Regions from separate parts of the Gordonia sp. McavH-238-E genome, predicted to be linked through region 2. Evidence: riboswitches for the same ligand, from Rfam matches in the RefSeq annotation. Region 2 holds a riboswitch; the other holds the start of a gene.
What was found. Region 2 has a riboswitch for cyclic di-AMP ahead of MHN80_RS09215 (C40 family peptidase). Riboswitches for the same ligand answer to the same signal wherever they lie in the genome.

Region 1: another riboswitch for cyclic di-AMP. It lies ahead of MHN80_RS17740 (transglycosylase family protein); the one in region 2 lies ahead of MHN80_RS09215 (C40 family peptidase).

Annotation. Positions count from the first base shown of each region.
Region 1 covers NZ_JAKRFE010000011.1:63,533-71,609, reverse strand. Annotated here, with positions in the region: gene MHN80_RS17780 (DUF3027 domain-containing protein) at 1-741, opposite strand, end outside; gene MHN80_RS17775 (MFS transporter) at 829-2,835, shown strand; gene MHN80_RS17770 (DUF2771 family protein) at 2,832-3,344, shown strand; gene MHN80_RS17765 (cold-shock protein) at 3,349-3,762, opposite strand; gene MHN80_RS17760 (hypothetical protein) at 3,992-4,201, shown strand; gene MHN80_RS17755 (flavin reductase family protein) at 4,207-4,752, shown strand; gene moaA (GTP 3',8-cyclase MoaA) at 4,780-5,868, shown strand; gene MHN80_RS17745 (MoaD/ThiS family protein) at 5,880-6,128, shown strand; cyclic di-AMP (ydaO/yuaA leader) riboswitch at 6,354-6,569, shown strand; gene MHN80_RS17740 (transglycosylase family protein) at 6,576-7,196, shown strand; gene MHN80_RS17735 (molybdenum cofactor biosynthesis protein MoaE) at 7,289-7,735, opposite strand; gene MHN80_RS17730 (molybdenum cofactor biosynthesis protein B) at 7,732-8,077, opposite strand, start outside.
Region 2 covers NZ_JAKRFE010000005.1:249,690-257,766, forward strand. Annotated here, with positions in the region: gene MHN80_RS09200 (glycosyltransferase family 4 protein) at 1-193, opposite strand, end outside; gene MHN80_RS09205 (hypothetical protein) at 193-1,587, opposite strand; gene MHN80_RS09210 (NlpC/P60 family protein) at 1,594-2,631, opposite strand; gene MHN80_RS09215 (C40 family peptidase) at 2,864-3,547, opposite strand; cyclic di-AMP (ydaO/yuaA leader) riboswitch at 3,564-3,795, opposite strand; gene MHN80_RS09220 (DEDD exonuclease domain-containing protein) at 4,408-6,210, shown strand; gene MHN80_RS09225 (Lrp/AsnC family transcriptional regulator) at 6,237-6,515, shown strand; gene trpD (anthranilate phosphoribosyltransferase) at 6,553-7,623, opposite strand; gene MHN80_RS09235 (hypothetical protein) at 7,646-8,077, opposite strand, start outside.

The DNA.
Region 1 (8,077 bases), on a different contig from region 2:
GTCGTAGGCCGGCGAGCCGTTGCCCTTGGGCCCCTGCACGTCCGAATGCGCACCGCAGCCGTACTCGGCCGAGACCACGCGTCCGTCGGCGGCGAATTCGTTGGTGCACGCACCGAACCCGGCCCGCAGCGCACCGGCGAGGGGAACATAGAAGCCGCACGTGCAGCAGGAGAACGGCGCGGCCTGGGCCATCTCCGAGCCGGGCCCGAAGTCGCCGTCATACCAGCGCTGCGCGGCGTCGGCGCGTCCCTCCGGGCTCAGCAGCCGCTTGCGGCCGAGTCCCAGCTCGCCCGCGACCTGACCGATGTCGTCGGGTTCGACGGACTCGGAATCGAAGCGGAACTCGTCGCCGGTGTCGATCTGATTCGGCACCAGCCGCGGATCATCGGGTTCGGCGGCGAGCAGATCACCCGGGGCCAGGTCTCCGGAGGCGACCCGCTCCGCCCACGGCACCCACGGCGGCGCGAGCAACGAACCGTCACCGGGAAGCAACACGACCTCGCTGAGCGTGATCTCGTCACTGCCCGGGGAGCCCGCCAGCACGACGCACCACTGCCAGCCCCGGTAACCCGCGAGCTCGGCGTCGAAGTAGTGCGCGGCGGCCCAGTCGCCCTCGGCCACACTGCGCCGATGCGCGCCCGGCCGCTGACCTTCGTCGAGCAGCGCGGCACGCGCGATGTCGACGGCCGCCAGGAGCCGTTCGCCGTCACCGTGTCGTTCGCCGTCACCAACCAGAGTCACCGCTCCAGTGTGCAATATCGCCGACGTGTGCCACACAACCGACCCGCTTCAAGCGACCTCGGCCGGAGATGAGGAACAATCGTCAGCGTGATCCCACGGAGTTCCCGACACGACGAGGGGCGCGGGGCCCCCAGGGGTCCCGCGAACCAGCATCCCCAGCAGCCACCACCCGACGGTCGCGCACGCCGCGCCGCGCAGCACCCCGGTTCGACCAACTATCCGGCCGACGAGACTCGACAGATGCGCACCCGTCGACCGGCACCGGGATGGGGAGAGCCACCGGCCGGCCCGGGCCCCGGCCGCAATGCCTACCTCCCCCCGCCCACGCACAATCCGCATCTCCCGCCGCTCGACGACCGCGGCCGGCCGCCCTCGGAGGACCAGACCCGGGCGATGCCGACCGAGCACGGGCCCCAGAACGGTGGCGGCCCGACGCCGAAGAAGCTGACGGTGATGCGGGTCGCGGCGATGCGGAGCCGCGAGTTGACCGGCAAGGGAATCGGCAAGATCCATCAGGCGGCCACCGCCGACGGCGCCGACCAGTCGGGCCTCACCGCGCTGACGCTGCCGGTGATCGCCAACTTCGCCGCCGACGCCGCGATGGCCGTCGCGCTCGCCAACACGCTGTTCTTCGCCGCGGCAACCGGCGAGTCGAAGACCAACGTGGCCCTGTACCTGGCGCTGACGATCGCGCCCTTCGCGCTGATCGCGCCACTGATCGGACCCCTCCTCGACCGGCTGCAGCGTGGCCGCCGGATCGCCATGGCCACGACCTTCGGTCTGCGTGTCGTCCTGGCCCTGCTGATCATGGCCAACGTCCAGTGGAACGACGTGACGCAGCAGCTGGAGTACGACCCGTGGGTCCTCTATCCCTGCGCCCTGGGCCTGCTGGTGCTGTCGAAATCCTTCGGCGTCCTCAAGTCGGCGGTCACGCCGCGCGTGGTGCCGCCGACCATCGATCTGCCGCGGGTGAACTCCCGGCTGACCACCTTCGGTCTGATCGGCGGCACGATCGTGGGCGGCGCGGTCGCCGCCGCCATCGAGTTCCTGCTCGGCCAGGCGCTCCCGGTGCATCTGCCGGGCGCCATGGTGTGGCTGGCCGTGGTCGCGGGCGCCGGTGCCTATCTGTGCATGCGCATCCCCTCGTGGGTGGAGTCCACCGAAGGTGAGATCCCGACGACCCTCACCTACCACGGTGAACCCGCCCGGTCCGCCCCCGGCGACTCCGATCAGCCGACGAGCGCCCGGGACGGCGCCAAGATGCTCGCCGCCAAGATGCGCCAGCCACTCGGCCGCAAGGTCGTCGCAGGGTTGTGGGGCAACGGCACGATCCGCATCCTGACGGGCTTCCTGACGCTCTTCGTGGCGTTCTACGCCAAGGCCCAGCAGGGCGACGCCTCCGACTGGACCCAGCTGCTGCTGCTCGGTGCCGTCGGTGCCGCCGCCGGTGTCGGCAACCTGATCGGCAACGGCGTCGGCACCCGCCTCGAACTGAAGAACCCGCCGAGCATCGTCGTCGGCGCGACAGCGGCCTGCTTCGTCGTCGCGGTACTGGCGGCCATCTTCGGCAACATCGCCGCAGCCGCAGTCGCGGCCCTGGTCGCCTCCGGCACCAGCGCGATCGGCAAGGTGTGCCTCGACTCTTCCATCCAGGACGATCTCCCCGACGAGTCCCGCGCCTCGGCGTTCGGCCGGTCGGAGACGGTGCTGCAGTTGTCGTGGGTCTTCGGCGCCTCGCTCGGGGTCCTGTTGCCGCCGACCCTGTGGATCGGGTTCACCGTCGTGTCCGTGCTGCTCGGACTCGGGCTGCTGCAGACCGTGATGACCACCCGCGGCAGGTCACTGGTCCCCGGTCTGGGCGGTCGTCGCCCCGACCACGCCGCGCCGACCGTCGCCTTCCGTGCCGCCGGAGCCCGATCGGACATCCGGACCGGCCCGGCCGACGCCGACACCCGGCCGCACAGCCAACGGCCGTCGACGGCTCGCATGCCCACCCGGACACCGTCGACCGCCCCCTTCGAGAACCGGGGTGAGCGCCCGTACAGCCCCGGCGACCACCCGCCGAACGACCAGACAGGACAGCGACGTCAGTGATCAGCAGTGGTGAGAAGAAGGCTCTGTCGATCATCGCGATCGTCGTCGTGCTGTTCGTGGCGGTGGTGGGGACGTCGGTGTTCCTGCTGACCCGCAACGCGAGCTCCGACGACCAGCCCTACCTGCACGTCGCGGTCGGCGACGACTTGCACACGGTCGATCCGCGCTGGTGGTGCGACCTGATGCTGATCGCCTGTGATCCGGAGATCACCGCTCCGCGCGAGACCGCGACGGTCCCGGTGCCGGTCGGGTCGACGGTCATGCTGACCGTCTCGAGCGAGATCGCGCAGGGCCCGTGGAATCTCGCGGCCGTCTACCAGACGCCGCGCGGGCTCGTCGAAGACGAGCAGCCGCAGGGGTCGGACAGCACCTACACGCTGACATTGCGGTCGGTGCCGGACCGGGTGCTGATCGGATTCACCGTCATCTCCGCGTCCGCGCGACTCTCCCCCGCCGACGAGGTCCTGCCCCGCGGCGAACTCGCGGTGCAGACCGCGCCGGACGCCTAGACCGTCAGGAGTCGAGCTCCCGCGCGACGGCCCGCACGACCTCGGAGATCCGCTGCGCGGTCTTGCGGTCGGGGTACCGGCCCTTGCGCAGGTCCGGCTGGACCTTGCCCTCCAGAAGGGTGATGAGGTCGGCGACCATGCCGTGCAGCTCGTCGGGTGTGTGCCGCTTGACGTCCTTGCGGGCGGCTTCACGCACGTTCTTGGAGACGCTGGGTGCGGGCTCGAGGACCTTCACGCTCAATGCCTGCGGTCCGCGACGACCGGCGGCCATGCCGAACTCGACGCGCTGCCCCGGCTTGAGCGCCTCGACCCCGTCGGGCAACGCTGCCGAACGCACGTAGACGTCCTCACCGCTCTCCTGGGAGAGAAAGCCGAAGCCCTTGTCCGCGTCGTACCACTTCACCTTGCCGGTCGGCACTGTGCTCACCCTCATCTGTTCTCGAACTGTCGAAAAACGACCTGTCACGACAAAAGACGCCGTCACCCATCTCGGCGGTCCGGACGGCGGATGCCGTGCGGGCCCAGACGGATGCAAGGCGCCTGCATCGACCATCGTAGCCAACGCCCCACCCCGGGGTCACACCATTACCCGGCGGGCGCGTATCGCGCGGCGTCGAAGCGCTCGGCGTTGCACTACCGTGGCAGGTATGCAGAAGACGTCGTCCCCGCGATTGCTGCAGGCGGCCGGGGTTGTGTTCGGAGTCGGAATTCTGGCGATCGTGGCGTTGTTCCTCACACCGTTGGTCACCGACGGCGACACCGCACCGACCGCCGTCTACCTGCTGACCATGTGCGCACCGCTGGGTTTCGTCCTGGGCCTGGTGTACGCACTCCGTGCCGGACGCCGAGCCAGGTGAGGACCGTGACCACAACCATCGACACCACCCCCGACCTCTCCCCCGTCTCCGACGGGCGGGCACTGCGGGATGCCTACAGCTGCTTCCCGTCCGGCGTCGTGGCGGTGTGTTGCGAACAGCGCGACGGGGATTCGACCACCCTGATCGGAATGGCGGCGAGTTCGTTCACCACCGTCTCGCTCGACCCGCCACTCGTCTCGGTCTGCGTGCAGAACACCTCGACGACCTGGCCGCGGATCCGCACCGCACCGGCCATCGGGGTCAGCGTGTTCGCCGGCGACCAGATCGAGCTGTGCAAGCAGCTCGCGGGATCGTCGGAGCACCGCTTCGACGGCATCACGCCGCTGAGCACCGACCGGGGTGCGGTGTTCGTGCCCGACGCCGCCGCACACCTGTCGTGCACGATCCACAACGAGATCCAGGCCGGCGACCACACCGTCGTACTGCTGGAGATCGAGTCCCTGCGCGCCGATCCCGATGTCGAACCCCTGGTCTTCCACGCCAGCACCTTCCGCGCCCTCGAGGCACGTAAGGACCCCACCCGGAAGTGAGTCTCCCCGCAGCATGACGGCAACCACATGAGCACGGTCGGCCTCGGCCTGCCACTGCCCCGCTCTCCGCGGGAGGCAGCGGCATCCGACGTGCCGTCCGAGGGTCCGCTGCGCGACACATTCGGCCGGGTGGCGAAGGATCTCCGGGTCTCGGTCACCGACCGCTGCAATCTGCGCTGCTCGTACTGCATGCCGGCCGAGGGACTCGACTGGATGCCCACCGACCAGGTGCTGTCCACCGACGAACTGATCCGGGTCCTGACGGTCGCGGTCCGCGACCTCGGCATCGAACGCATCCGGTTCACCGGCGGTGAACCACTGCTGCGCCGCGACCTGGAGGACATCATCGCGGCCGTGGCCTGCCTGCCGCAGGCCCCCGAGATCGCGATGACCACGAATGGCCTGGGACTGCCCCGGCGGGTCGACGGCCTGGTCGACGCCGGGCTCGACCGCATCAACGTCTCGCTGGACACCGTCGACCCGGCCCGCTTCGCGGAGATCACACGCCGGGACCGTCTGACCGACGTGCTCGACGGCCTGGCCGCGGCACGGCGCGCGGGACTCGATCCGGTCAAGGTCAACGCCGTGGTGCCCGACCGCGCGGACCTCGCGGGAGTGCCCGACCTGCTCGCCTACTGCCTCGAGCACGGTTATGAGCTGCGGATCATCGAGCAGATGCCGCTCGACGCCGACCACGCGTGGCAGCGGGCGCAGATGGTCACGGCCCGAGAGATCCTGACGACGCTGCGCGAGCGTTTCACGCTGCTTCCCGACCCCGCGCCACGCGGGAGCGCTCCGGCCGCCACCTGGCTCGTGGACGACCACGACGGGCCGCAGGGGCCCGCCCGTGTCGGAGTCATCGCCTCGGTCACCCAGCCGTTCTGCGGCGACTGCGACCGCACCCGCCTCACCGCCGACGGCTCGCTGCGAAACTGCCTCTTCGCGACGACGGAGACCGACATCCGGACCGCACTGCGCACTCTCCCCGACGACGAGATCGACGCTGCCCTGGCGCAGCTCTGGCGCGCGAGCATGTGGGCGAAGGCCCCCGGCCACGAGGTGAACGTCGCCGGCTTCCGGCAACCGGATCGACCGATGTCGGCGATCGGCGGCTAGGCTCGCGTCCGATGCAGCTCACAGTGCGATTCTTCGCGGCCGCGCGCGCCGCGGCCGGCGCCGAGGAGACGGTGGTCGACGTCGACCCGTCGACCACCCTCCGCGCCCTGGAGGAGACCCTCGCGGCCGGAAACCCCTCCCTCGCCACGGTTCTCGAACGCTGCTCATATCTACGCGACGAGGTCGCGTTCTCCGATCGGACGCGTGCGCTCGGCGCGTGCACGACACTCGACGTCCTCCCCCCGTTTGCCGGTGGCTGACGCCACAGCCCCCTTGTGACCTTAGTCACATCACGGCCCGGTAACAGGATGGGCACGGGACGGCCACTAACCCGTTGAACTGGGATGACGGCCGAAGTGGGTCGGAAGACCCGGATCGGGGCCGAAAATCGCTTGCGTTCAAGCAGGTGATTCAGTCCAACGAACGACGTACTGTACGAAGCGTCCTCCTCGGAGGTCACGACACAGCAACCAAGACATAACGTCCCACCGGCCGCGCCGAGCCTCGTTCCGCCGGTGGGAACGACAAGCAATCTAGGAACGAGGACGGGGGACCCAACCTCATCCCCTGAGACCGGACACCACACCAGGTGTCCTCGGGGTTAAGTCCCGGAAGTCGCGGTAGCCGCCACGACAACCGGGGCCGAGCACCTCTCGCTCGAACCCGACAGCTGACTTCGTAGGCGCGTGGAGAGAGGAAATACACACATGTCCGGACGTCATCGCAAGCAGACGACCAGCACGGCCGCCAAGACCATCACCAAGGTTGCCCTCACCGGCGCAGTCCTCGGCGGCGGAGCAGCCCTCCTGGGCACCGGTACCGCCAACGCGGCCACCGACGCCGAGTGGAACCAGGTCGCGCAGTGCGAGTCCGGTGGCAACTGGGCCATCGCGACCGGCAACGGCTACCACGGCGGCCTGCAGTTCTCCCCGAGCACCTGGTCCGGCCACGGTGGCGGCGAGTTCGCCCCGACCGCCGATCAGGCCTCGCGCGAAGAGCAGATCGTCGTCGCCGAGCGCGTCCTCGGATCGCAGGGCAAGGGCGCATGGCCCACCTGCGGCACCGGCCTCTCGGGCTCGACCCCGCGCAGCGCGCCGACCGACACCCCGCGTGAGATCGCTCCGGTCCTCCCCGGCGGCAACGGCAGCGTCGACCTGGCCAAGACCACCGACGACGTCGCCAAGCAGGTCACCGACGCCCTCACCGAGGCCGGCGTCAGCCCCGAGATCAAGAACCTCTGGCAGGCGGCCAAGGACAGCGGAGTCTCGCTGAACCAGGACCAGATCAAGCTGTTCAACGACAACAAGCACCTGCTGCCCAACCCCTGATCCCTGCTCCACGCCCGATCTGGGACCCAGACGAAGGGCGCCGCACGATGAACCATCCGTGCGGGGCCCTTTTCCAATGGGGGAGCGAACTTCTAGGCCGAATTGACCCATTCGTCGGTGCCGTCGTCGAAGAACTGATGTTTCCAGACCGGTAGCCGGGCCTTGACCTCGTCGACGAGGCGCGAGCAGGTCTCGAACGCGGCTCGGCGATGGTCGGCAGCCACCGCCACCACGAACGCGATGTCGCCGATCGCGAGGTCGCCGACCCGATGGGACACGGCGACCGCGCGCACGCCGTCGACCGCGGAGACCTGTTCGACGACCTCGGCCAGGACCGTCGCGGCCGTGGGATGTCCCGAATAGTGCAGGGCGGTCACGGTTCGTCCGCCGTCGTGGTCGCGGACGGCGCCGACGAATCCGACCACCGCCCCGGCCTTGCCGTCGGCGGCGTCGGCAACCATCGCCTCGTGCTCGGCCAGCGTGATCGCCTCGTCCACGACCCCGGTGTGCACCACCCGGGTGGCGGGATCTCCGGTCATCGGTGGTCGCCTCCGCGGATCTGATCGAGTGCGTGGTGGACGACGCCGGCGAGCACGCCCAGTCCGTCACGGACCCCGCCCGTCGAGCCGGGCAGGTTCACGACGAGCGTCGTCCCGGACACTCCGGCCAGCCCGCGTGAGAGGACGGCGGTCGGCACCTTCGGCAGGCCCGCCGAGCGGATCGCGTCGGCCAGACCCGGGATCTCGACGTCGAGCAGCGGACGGGTCTGTTCGGGTGTCCGGTCGGTGGGGGTCAAGCCCGTTCCGCCCGTGGTGATCACGAGATCGACCTCGGCGTAGACCGCGGCGCGGATGGCGTCGCCGACCGGCGGGCCGTCGGCC
Region 2 (8,077 bases):
TGAGGGTCGTCGGGTGCCGGTACACGCGATACTCGGCGGCCGCGTCGAACTCCTCGTGCGAGTCACCGCGCCAGCGCGGCGCGTAGACGACGACGTCCTCCGGCGGCAGCAGGTCCACCAGATTCTGCAGGTAGGACTGGATGCCGCCGGGCCGCGGCGGAAAATCGTTGGTGAGCAACAACGTCCGGGTCATCAGCCGACCTGCCGGACGAGCCAGCGCTGCCAGCCGGTGATCAGTTCGGCGCGCGTCAGCCCGAGGGTCGAGGTGATCGCCGCGTCTTGGGCCGCGGGCACGGCCGACGCCGCGACACCCATGTACATCTTCTTCAGGTGGGCCTCGTCGAATCGATCGGCGACGTAGGCGGCCAACGACCACGCACTCTGATAAGCCACCAGTGAAGTCTGCCCGTCCATCGCGAAGTCGGGATCGGCGGGTGGGCCCGCCGGGAGCGCACCGGTGCGCACGGCCGCAGTCAGATCGGGCGCGGCGTCGGCGAACCGCGTGTATGTGCCCTTGCGGCCGACATATTCGGCGACGCCCTCGGTGATCCACAACGGCGCGTCGAGAGCGGTGGAGGTGCGGGCGGCGACGTGCGTCAGCTCGTGCCGGAGCACGACGGCGAGAGTGGGAGGCGCGAGCTCCCGCGCCGTCGGGGTCAGGATGATCCGCTGACCGGTCGCGGTGCGCTGCACCAGGTCCACGGTGCTGTGCACCGTGGCGGCGGCTGCCGCGCCGGTGGCCGCGCGCCCGCCGGGCACCAGTGCGGTGAACTGGTCGTCGGTCGCGGTCGCCACGACGACGGCACGACGATCCCAGGACCCACCCCAGAACGCGGTGACGGCGTCGACCGCCCCGGGCAGTTCACGTCGCAGCGTCGCCACCGTCGGCGCTGTCCGGAGGTACGACGCGACCACCGATGTACCGCCGGCCGTGGCGGTGTCGGCGACCTGGAGTCCGGGCAGCTCCCACATCTGCGTCGGGGGCGGCTCGCGCCCCAGGGCCTCGGCGTCGCCGACGAGGCGCCACTCGTCGCCGTGACGGGCGACCACGAACTGCGTACCGACGACCACCTCGGACTCCGCGATACCCGGGGCGGTCTCGCCGCCGAGCGCGTAGCGCAGCTCCACCGGCGCCACCCAGGAGTCCGAACTGCCCCCGGCGTCGAGGAGCTCCTGGAGGTCGCCGGGGACGAGCACCTCCGCCTCTTCGGTGGGCGCGAGCTGATACGTGAACGTCGCGAACCGCAGGATCCCGGAACGACCGTCCCGCGGCGTGAACCGGCGGGGCGCGAATGTGCCGGTCGCGGTGACGAATCTGTTTCGGAACGCCGGCGTCGCGGCGGTGTCGAACAGGGCGCCGATCGCCCGGACATCGCCGGAGCGCACGGTCTCGGTGAGCGAGTCGAGCAGTCGGGTCACCCCCGCGGCACGATCACGCTCGTAGACGTTGACCTCGGTGGTCGACGACGCGGGTGCGGTGGACGAGCCCCCGCCCGGAATTCCGACCGTGCCGCATCCGGTGGCCACGACAACGGTCAGGGCGACAGCGGCCAAGGCCGGGCCGGCACGTCTGCGCCGTGGGGTCACCGGGGACTAGAACCGGCGGGCGGAGTTGTACGGGCCGGCCTCGTCGATCGGCACCACCTTCACCGGGACGCCGAAGGTCGACGCATGGATGACATAGCCGTCGCCGACGTACATGCCGACGTGGTGCGCGTCGGGGTAGTAGATGATCAGGTCACCCGGCTTCAGATCGTCGCGGCCGACGGATTGCCCGCCACCCATCTGCGCCTCGCTCGAGCGCGGGATGGTCTTGCCCGCCTGCTTGAACGCCCAGACCATGAGACCCGAGCAGTCGAACGAGTTGGGTCCGGTGGCGCCCCACACGTACGGATCACCGATCCGGGTCAGGGCGGCCTGAACCGCGACGAGTCCGGCAGCGGTGCCCCTGGGCACCAGGCGCGGATCGAAGTCGAAGGTGGGTCCGCGGAGCGCGGCGAGCTGCTTGCCGGTCATGGACTTGTAGATCGCCCGGATCTGGATCGCCTGGAGCTGCAGGTCGGCCTGCTTCGTCTGCAGATCACCGCGCACGCGCTCGGCGCGGGAGACCGCCTCGGAGGCCGCCACTGCCGTCTGCTCGGCGTCTTTCTTCGCGACCGCCGTCTGAGCACGGACCTTCTTGATGGCGGTGAGATCCGCCGACGCCTGACGGGAGATCATGTCCAGGCCCGACATCTGGTCGAGCAATGCCTGGGGGGAGTCGCTGATCATCACCGCGTAGAGGCCGCTCACGCGGGCACCCTGGTAGCTGGCGCGCACGATCGCGTCGACCCGGTTCTGATGCACCGCGAGCTGGGCACGGCTCGTGTCGAGCTTCTGCTGCGCCTCGGCCGCCGCTGTCTTGGCCGCCGTCACGATGCCGCGCTGCTTGTCGTATTCGATCTTCGCGTTGTGCATCGCCTCGGTGGTCTTCTCCGCGTCGACGCCGAGCTGCTTGTAACGGTCGAGCAGTTGATCCGCCGAACGCGCGGGCACCGCGCGGGCGGCACCGACCCCGCCACCGACCGTCGGTACGAGCACGGCGAGCGCCGACAGGACGCAGACCGCAAGCATCAGCGGACCCGAACGCATACGTGGCCGCGTTGCGCGAGCCCGTCCCTCCCCGATCAGCACGGTCCTACTCACTCCCTCGTGTGTGCTCGTCGCTCCCTGAGCAACCCGGGTCGTCGTCACCCGTGCCCCACGTCCCGTCGACCACCCTAGGCCGCCGACAGGCCCCCGGGACTGGTTCGGGCGGATCGCGATCCACGCGACCCGCCCGTCCAGAGACCCTCGTGCTCAGTCTGTTCGTGTTCGGTTGTGGTCAGTACCGACGGATGCCCGTCAGCGTCCACTCCTTGACGGCGTCGCGCTTGACCGGCGTGCCGTAGTTGGACGAGTGGACGAACTGGCCGTTGCCGACGTAGATGCCGGCGTGGCCGCCACCGTTGAAGATCATCACGTCGCCGGGCTTGGCGTCGGAGTAGGACACCGCGCGTCCGCCACCGAGCTGGCCGTAGCTGTCACGCGGGATGTTCTTGCCGGCCTGCTTGTAAGACCAGTAGACGAGGCCCGAGCAGTCGAAGGCGTTGGGGCCGGCCGAGCCGTAGGAGTACGGGGAGCCGATCTTGCTCTCCGCGGCCTTGACGGCCTTCTCACCTGCGGTCAGCTGCGGCTGGCCGAGCGGGGCGCCGCCCTGCGGGCGGAACTGCTGCGGAATCTGGTCCGGCGCGATACCCGGCACGGTGAACTGTCCCAGGTTGGGGATCTCGACCGTGGCCGCGGGCGACTTTCTCACGGGTGTGGCCTGAGGTGCGGGCTTGGCCTCCGGGGCCTTCGCACCGGGCAGTGCCGGGATCTCGAAAGTGCCCAGCGGGGTGTGGACCGGGGCGGCGAGAGCAGGGCCTGCGGCGGCGGCGAGCGAACCGAGCGTGATCGATCCGGCGATCACCGCCTTCTTGGCGACCGTGCTGCCACGATTGGGCTGTTCCAAACGATGTTTGGCCACGAAGCGAGTTCTCCTTCAGATCTTCCTGTACCGCCGACCGAGTTAGCTGTCGGGTTCGGGCCGGAAGAGTGGCCCTACGCGTGTTTCGCGCATGAGGTATCCACTGGACACTCATGCGTGGCAACGCGATTCACCCCGATTCGGAACGGTTTCGCGAGAAGCGCATCGATGGTGATGCGCTCCGACGAGCCCGCCCGAAGGTTGTGGTTCCCCGGTTCGCCGCGAGGGCGATTGAGCGGTGACTACTGCGGACCACTTCTGTTGAAGCGGGACGCTCCGCAAGGTCTCAGAAAGGTTACGAAATCGGATGCGCCCTGTCCACTAGGCGACGGACAGCCAAACCTGGGCCGATTCTCAGCCCGCCCTGAGGACCGTCACAGAGGCGTGCCGATCTGGCCCCTGAACTGCTTCTTTGGCGGATCTTGCAGATCGTGCAGCACTACTCGTCACCATTGCAGCAGCCTGCAGAACGTCGATGGCGAGGTCGATCTCGGCGTCCGCCTCGACCGTTGCCGCCGTTACCGAAACTCCACCTTGGTCCGCCATATCGTCCCAGCTCGGACCGCCAAACAGCACCGTCATCATGCACCCGTCACAGGCGACGGGACGGGCGGGGCAGCGCGCGCAGTCGACGTACATAGTGTGATCTCCATCTCATCTGGTGAGGCGGGGCCGTGTCGGCCCTCGTAGGGGTCCTGGTCACCGTGAGAACACCGCATTTCTCACGTCCAGGTGGAGAGTAGGAGCGACCACCGACAAGTCCGTCGAACAGCGATCGACACAGCAGTCACAGCAGTCACATGAGCGACGCTCGGTGCGCCGCCGTCGCGCTGTCGGTGGATCGAACTAGTGTTCGCCGGGTGACGCAGACCAGCGTGGCCGGCTCCCCCGCCGGGCAGCTCACCTTCGCCGACCTGGAGGCCGCCGATCAGGTGGCCACGGGTGACTCGTCGAACGAGTTCAGCGACCGCTCCCTCTTCGACACGACTCTCGTCGTGGTCGACCTGGAGACCACCGGCTCCGATCCGGCACGCGACCGGATCACCGAGATCGGCGCGGTCAAGATCCGCGGCGGCGAGATCATCGGCGAGTTCGCCACCCTCGTCGATCCCGGCCGGCCCATCCCGCCGCAGATCGTCACCCTGACCGGCATCACCACGGCCATGCTGACCGACGCACCGCGGATCGAGTCGGTCCTGCCCTCGTTCTTCGAGTTCGCCCGCGGCTCCATCCTGGTGGCGCACAACGCTCGATTCGACATGGGCTTCCTGCGCCAGAACGCGATCCGGCTCCAGCTCCCGTGGACGTTCGGCCTGACCCTGTGCACGGTGACCATGGCCCGGCGCATCCTCACCCGCGACGAGGCACCGACCGTCAAGCTCAGCGCCCTCGCCGACCTGTTCGACGTCGCGGTGCGACCCACCCACCGGGCACTCGACGACGCGCGCGCCACGGTGGAGGTCTTCCACCGACTCCTCGAACGCGTCGGCAACCAGGGCATCGCGACCGTCGGTGACCTGACGTCCTACCTTCCACGGACCGACCCGCGGCTACGGGCCAAGCGCACGCTGGCCGACCACGTTCCCTCCCGTCCCGGTGTCTACCTCTTCCGCGGACCGTCGGACGAGGTCCTCTATGTGGGTACCGCGGTGGACCTCCGCCGTCGGGTCCGGTCGTATTTCAGCGGGAGCGACCCGCGTCGCCGCATCGCCGAGATGGTGCTCCTCGCCCAACGGGTCGACTTCGTGGAGTGCTCCCATCCCCTGGAGGCCGCGGTTCGCGAACTACGGCTGCTGGGCGCACACGCACCGGCGTACAACCGTCGTTCGACGCAGCCGCACAAGGGATGGTGGGTGACCCTGACCGAAGAACGCTTCCCGCGCCTGAAGGTCGGTCGCACGCCCACCGACGAATCCGTCGGCCCGGTCGGCAACCGCACCAACGCGGCGACCGTCGCCGATGTGATCTCGGCGGCCGCGGGCCTGCGGACGTGCACCCAGCGGCTCGGCGCCAACGGCTACCACTGGTGCCCCGACGCCGACGGGCGCCGACGCCCGGGCTCGTGCCGGGCCGCCACCACGCAACCACAGACGGTCCCCGACTACTCCCCGCGCGTCACCGCGGCTCGACGCCTCATGCGGGGTGAGGCCGACGAACTCCTCGACGGCCTCACCGCACGCCTCGCCGACCTCGCGCAGGCCCACATGTTCGAGACCGCGGCGCGACACCGGGACCGGCTCGCGCTGACAATAGACACCCTCGCCCGCTGTCAGCGGCTGGCGGCGCTCTGCGCGATCGCCGAGATCGTCGTCGCGCGACCCGACGGCGAACGGGGATGGCAGTTCGCGGTGATCCGGCACGGACGCCTCGCGGCAGCCGGACGGGCACGACGCGGCGTCTCCCCCATGCCCGTCGTCGACGCGCTGGTCGCCGCGGCCGAGACCGTGCTGCCCGGCGACGGACCGCTGCGCGGCGCGCCGGCCGAGGAGGTCGGTCTCGTCTACCGCTGGATGACCGAGCCGGGCGCGCGCATCGTCTCGACGAGCGAGCCGGTCGCACTACCGGCCGGCTCGGCCGAACGCCGGCTCGGCTGGTCGCAGTCGGCGCACGACGCACGTGCGGCCAGGCCCGGCACCGACCCTCGCGTGCGACAGGCGAGCTGACCGGGACACACCACTAGGCTGACGGCATGATCACTGCCATCGTCCTCATCCAGGCCGACATCCACCGCATCCCGGAGACGGCACAGGCCGTCGCCGACATCCCCGGGGTCGAAGAGGTGTACTCCTGCGCGGGCGATGTCGACCTGATCGCGAAGATCCGGGTGCGCGACCACGAGCAGATCGCGACGGTCGTCACCGGCGAGATCAACCGGCTCCCGGGCGTGCTCAAGAGCGCCACCCACATCGCCTTCCGCAGCTACTCCAGCTCCGACGTCGAGGGCGGATTCTCCATCGGCGAGAACTGACTCACCAGCACGTCAGGTGATGAGGGCCCTGCAGTCGTCAGGCGTGTGCCGCGAGCTGACCGCTGAGATCGGCCCACCGCTGCAGCAGGTCCGCGGCGGCACCGTTGTCGATCGCCTCCGCGGCGCGGCCCTTCGCCGCGCCCAGCGCGTCGGTCAGTTCCGCCGAGGTCATGGGTGCGTCTTGTTCGAAGGCGACGATGGCCCCGGCCGAATTCAGCAGCACCGCGTCGCGGACCGGACCGGTGGTCCCGGCCAGGAGCTCGCGCGCGATCGCGGCATTGACCGTCGCGTCACCGCCCTGCAGAGACGACAGTTCAACGCGCGCGATGCCCAGATCGGTGGGATCCACGCTGAGTTCGTTGACCTCCCCCGCGATGACCTGCCACACCGTCGACGTGGTGGTGGTCGTCAGTTCGTCGAGACCGTCGTCGCCGCGGACCACCAGCGCGGAGCCGCCGCGCTCGGCGAAGGCCCGGGCCAGGACCGGGGCCAGGTCGGCGAATGCGCAGCCGATCAGCCCGCGCGACGGTGTCGCGGGGTTGGTCAGCGGCCCCAGCACGTTGAATACGGTCGGGATGCCGATCTCCTTGCGCGGGGGGCCGGTGAACCGGAACGCGGGATGGAACACGGGCGCGAAGCAGAACCCGATCCCCAGTTCGTCGACACATCGGGCGACCGCCGCGGCGTCGAGGGAGATGTTCACGCCCAGCGCCTCGAGCACGTCGGCACCGCCGCTCTTCGACGACGCCGCCCGGTTGCCGTGCTTGACCACCGCGACCCCCGAGGCGGCGATGACGATCGACGTCATCGTCGAGATGTTCACCGTGTGCGACCGGTCACCGCCGGTGCCGACCACGTCGACCGCCGGCCGGCTGACGTCCACGAGCGTCGCGTGATCGAGCATCGCCCGCGACAATCCGAGGAGCTCCGCGGGCGCCGCCCCCTTCATCTTCACGCCGACGCCGAAGGCGGCGACCTGAGCGCCGGTCGCGCTGTCGGTCATGATCTCGTTCATCGCCCACGCGGCCTCGTCCGCGCTCAGGTCGAGGCGATCGACGATCTTGCCGAGGATCTGCGGCCAGCTGAAGTCGGACTGTGCGGTACTCACGAGGAGAAAGCCTAGTGTCTGCTCAGCCGGACGGACGCTGGAGGACGGCCCACTCGCGCACGAATCCGCCGTGCCGCGAGCCGAGGCTGGCCATGCGGGATCGTTCTTGCGACAGATGCATGGCGTCGAGCAATTGGACCCGCGCCAGGACCAGGACCACCAGTCCGTCCTCGCGCGCCGCCGGTCTCGGACCCCAGCGCTCGTCCTCGACCGACTCGTAGCCGTCGAGGGCGGCGACGGCCGCCGCCTCGGACCGCCGCTCGGGCGGCACCTCGACGTGATGGCGCAGGATGACCTCCTCGGCCGCACGCCACGACGACGCGTCGAGGGCGACCGAACTCGCGATCGCATCGTCATCGGAACTCGCCACCACCTCCACCCGTTGGTCCAGTGTCAGCGGTCCCGCCTCGGCACGCGGGCGAAGGCGCGCACGGAGACGGGCCAAGCGGCTCTG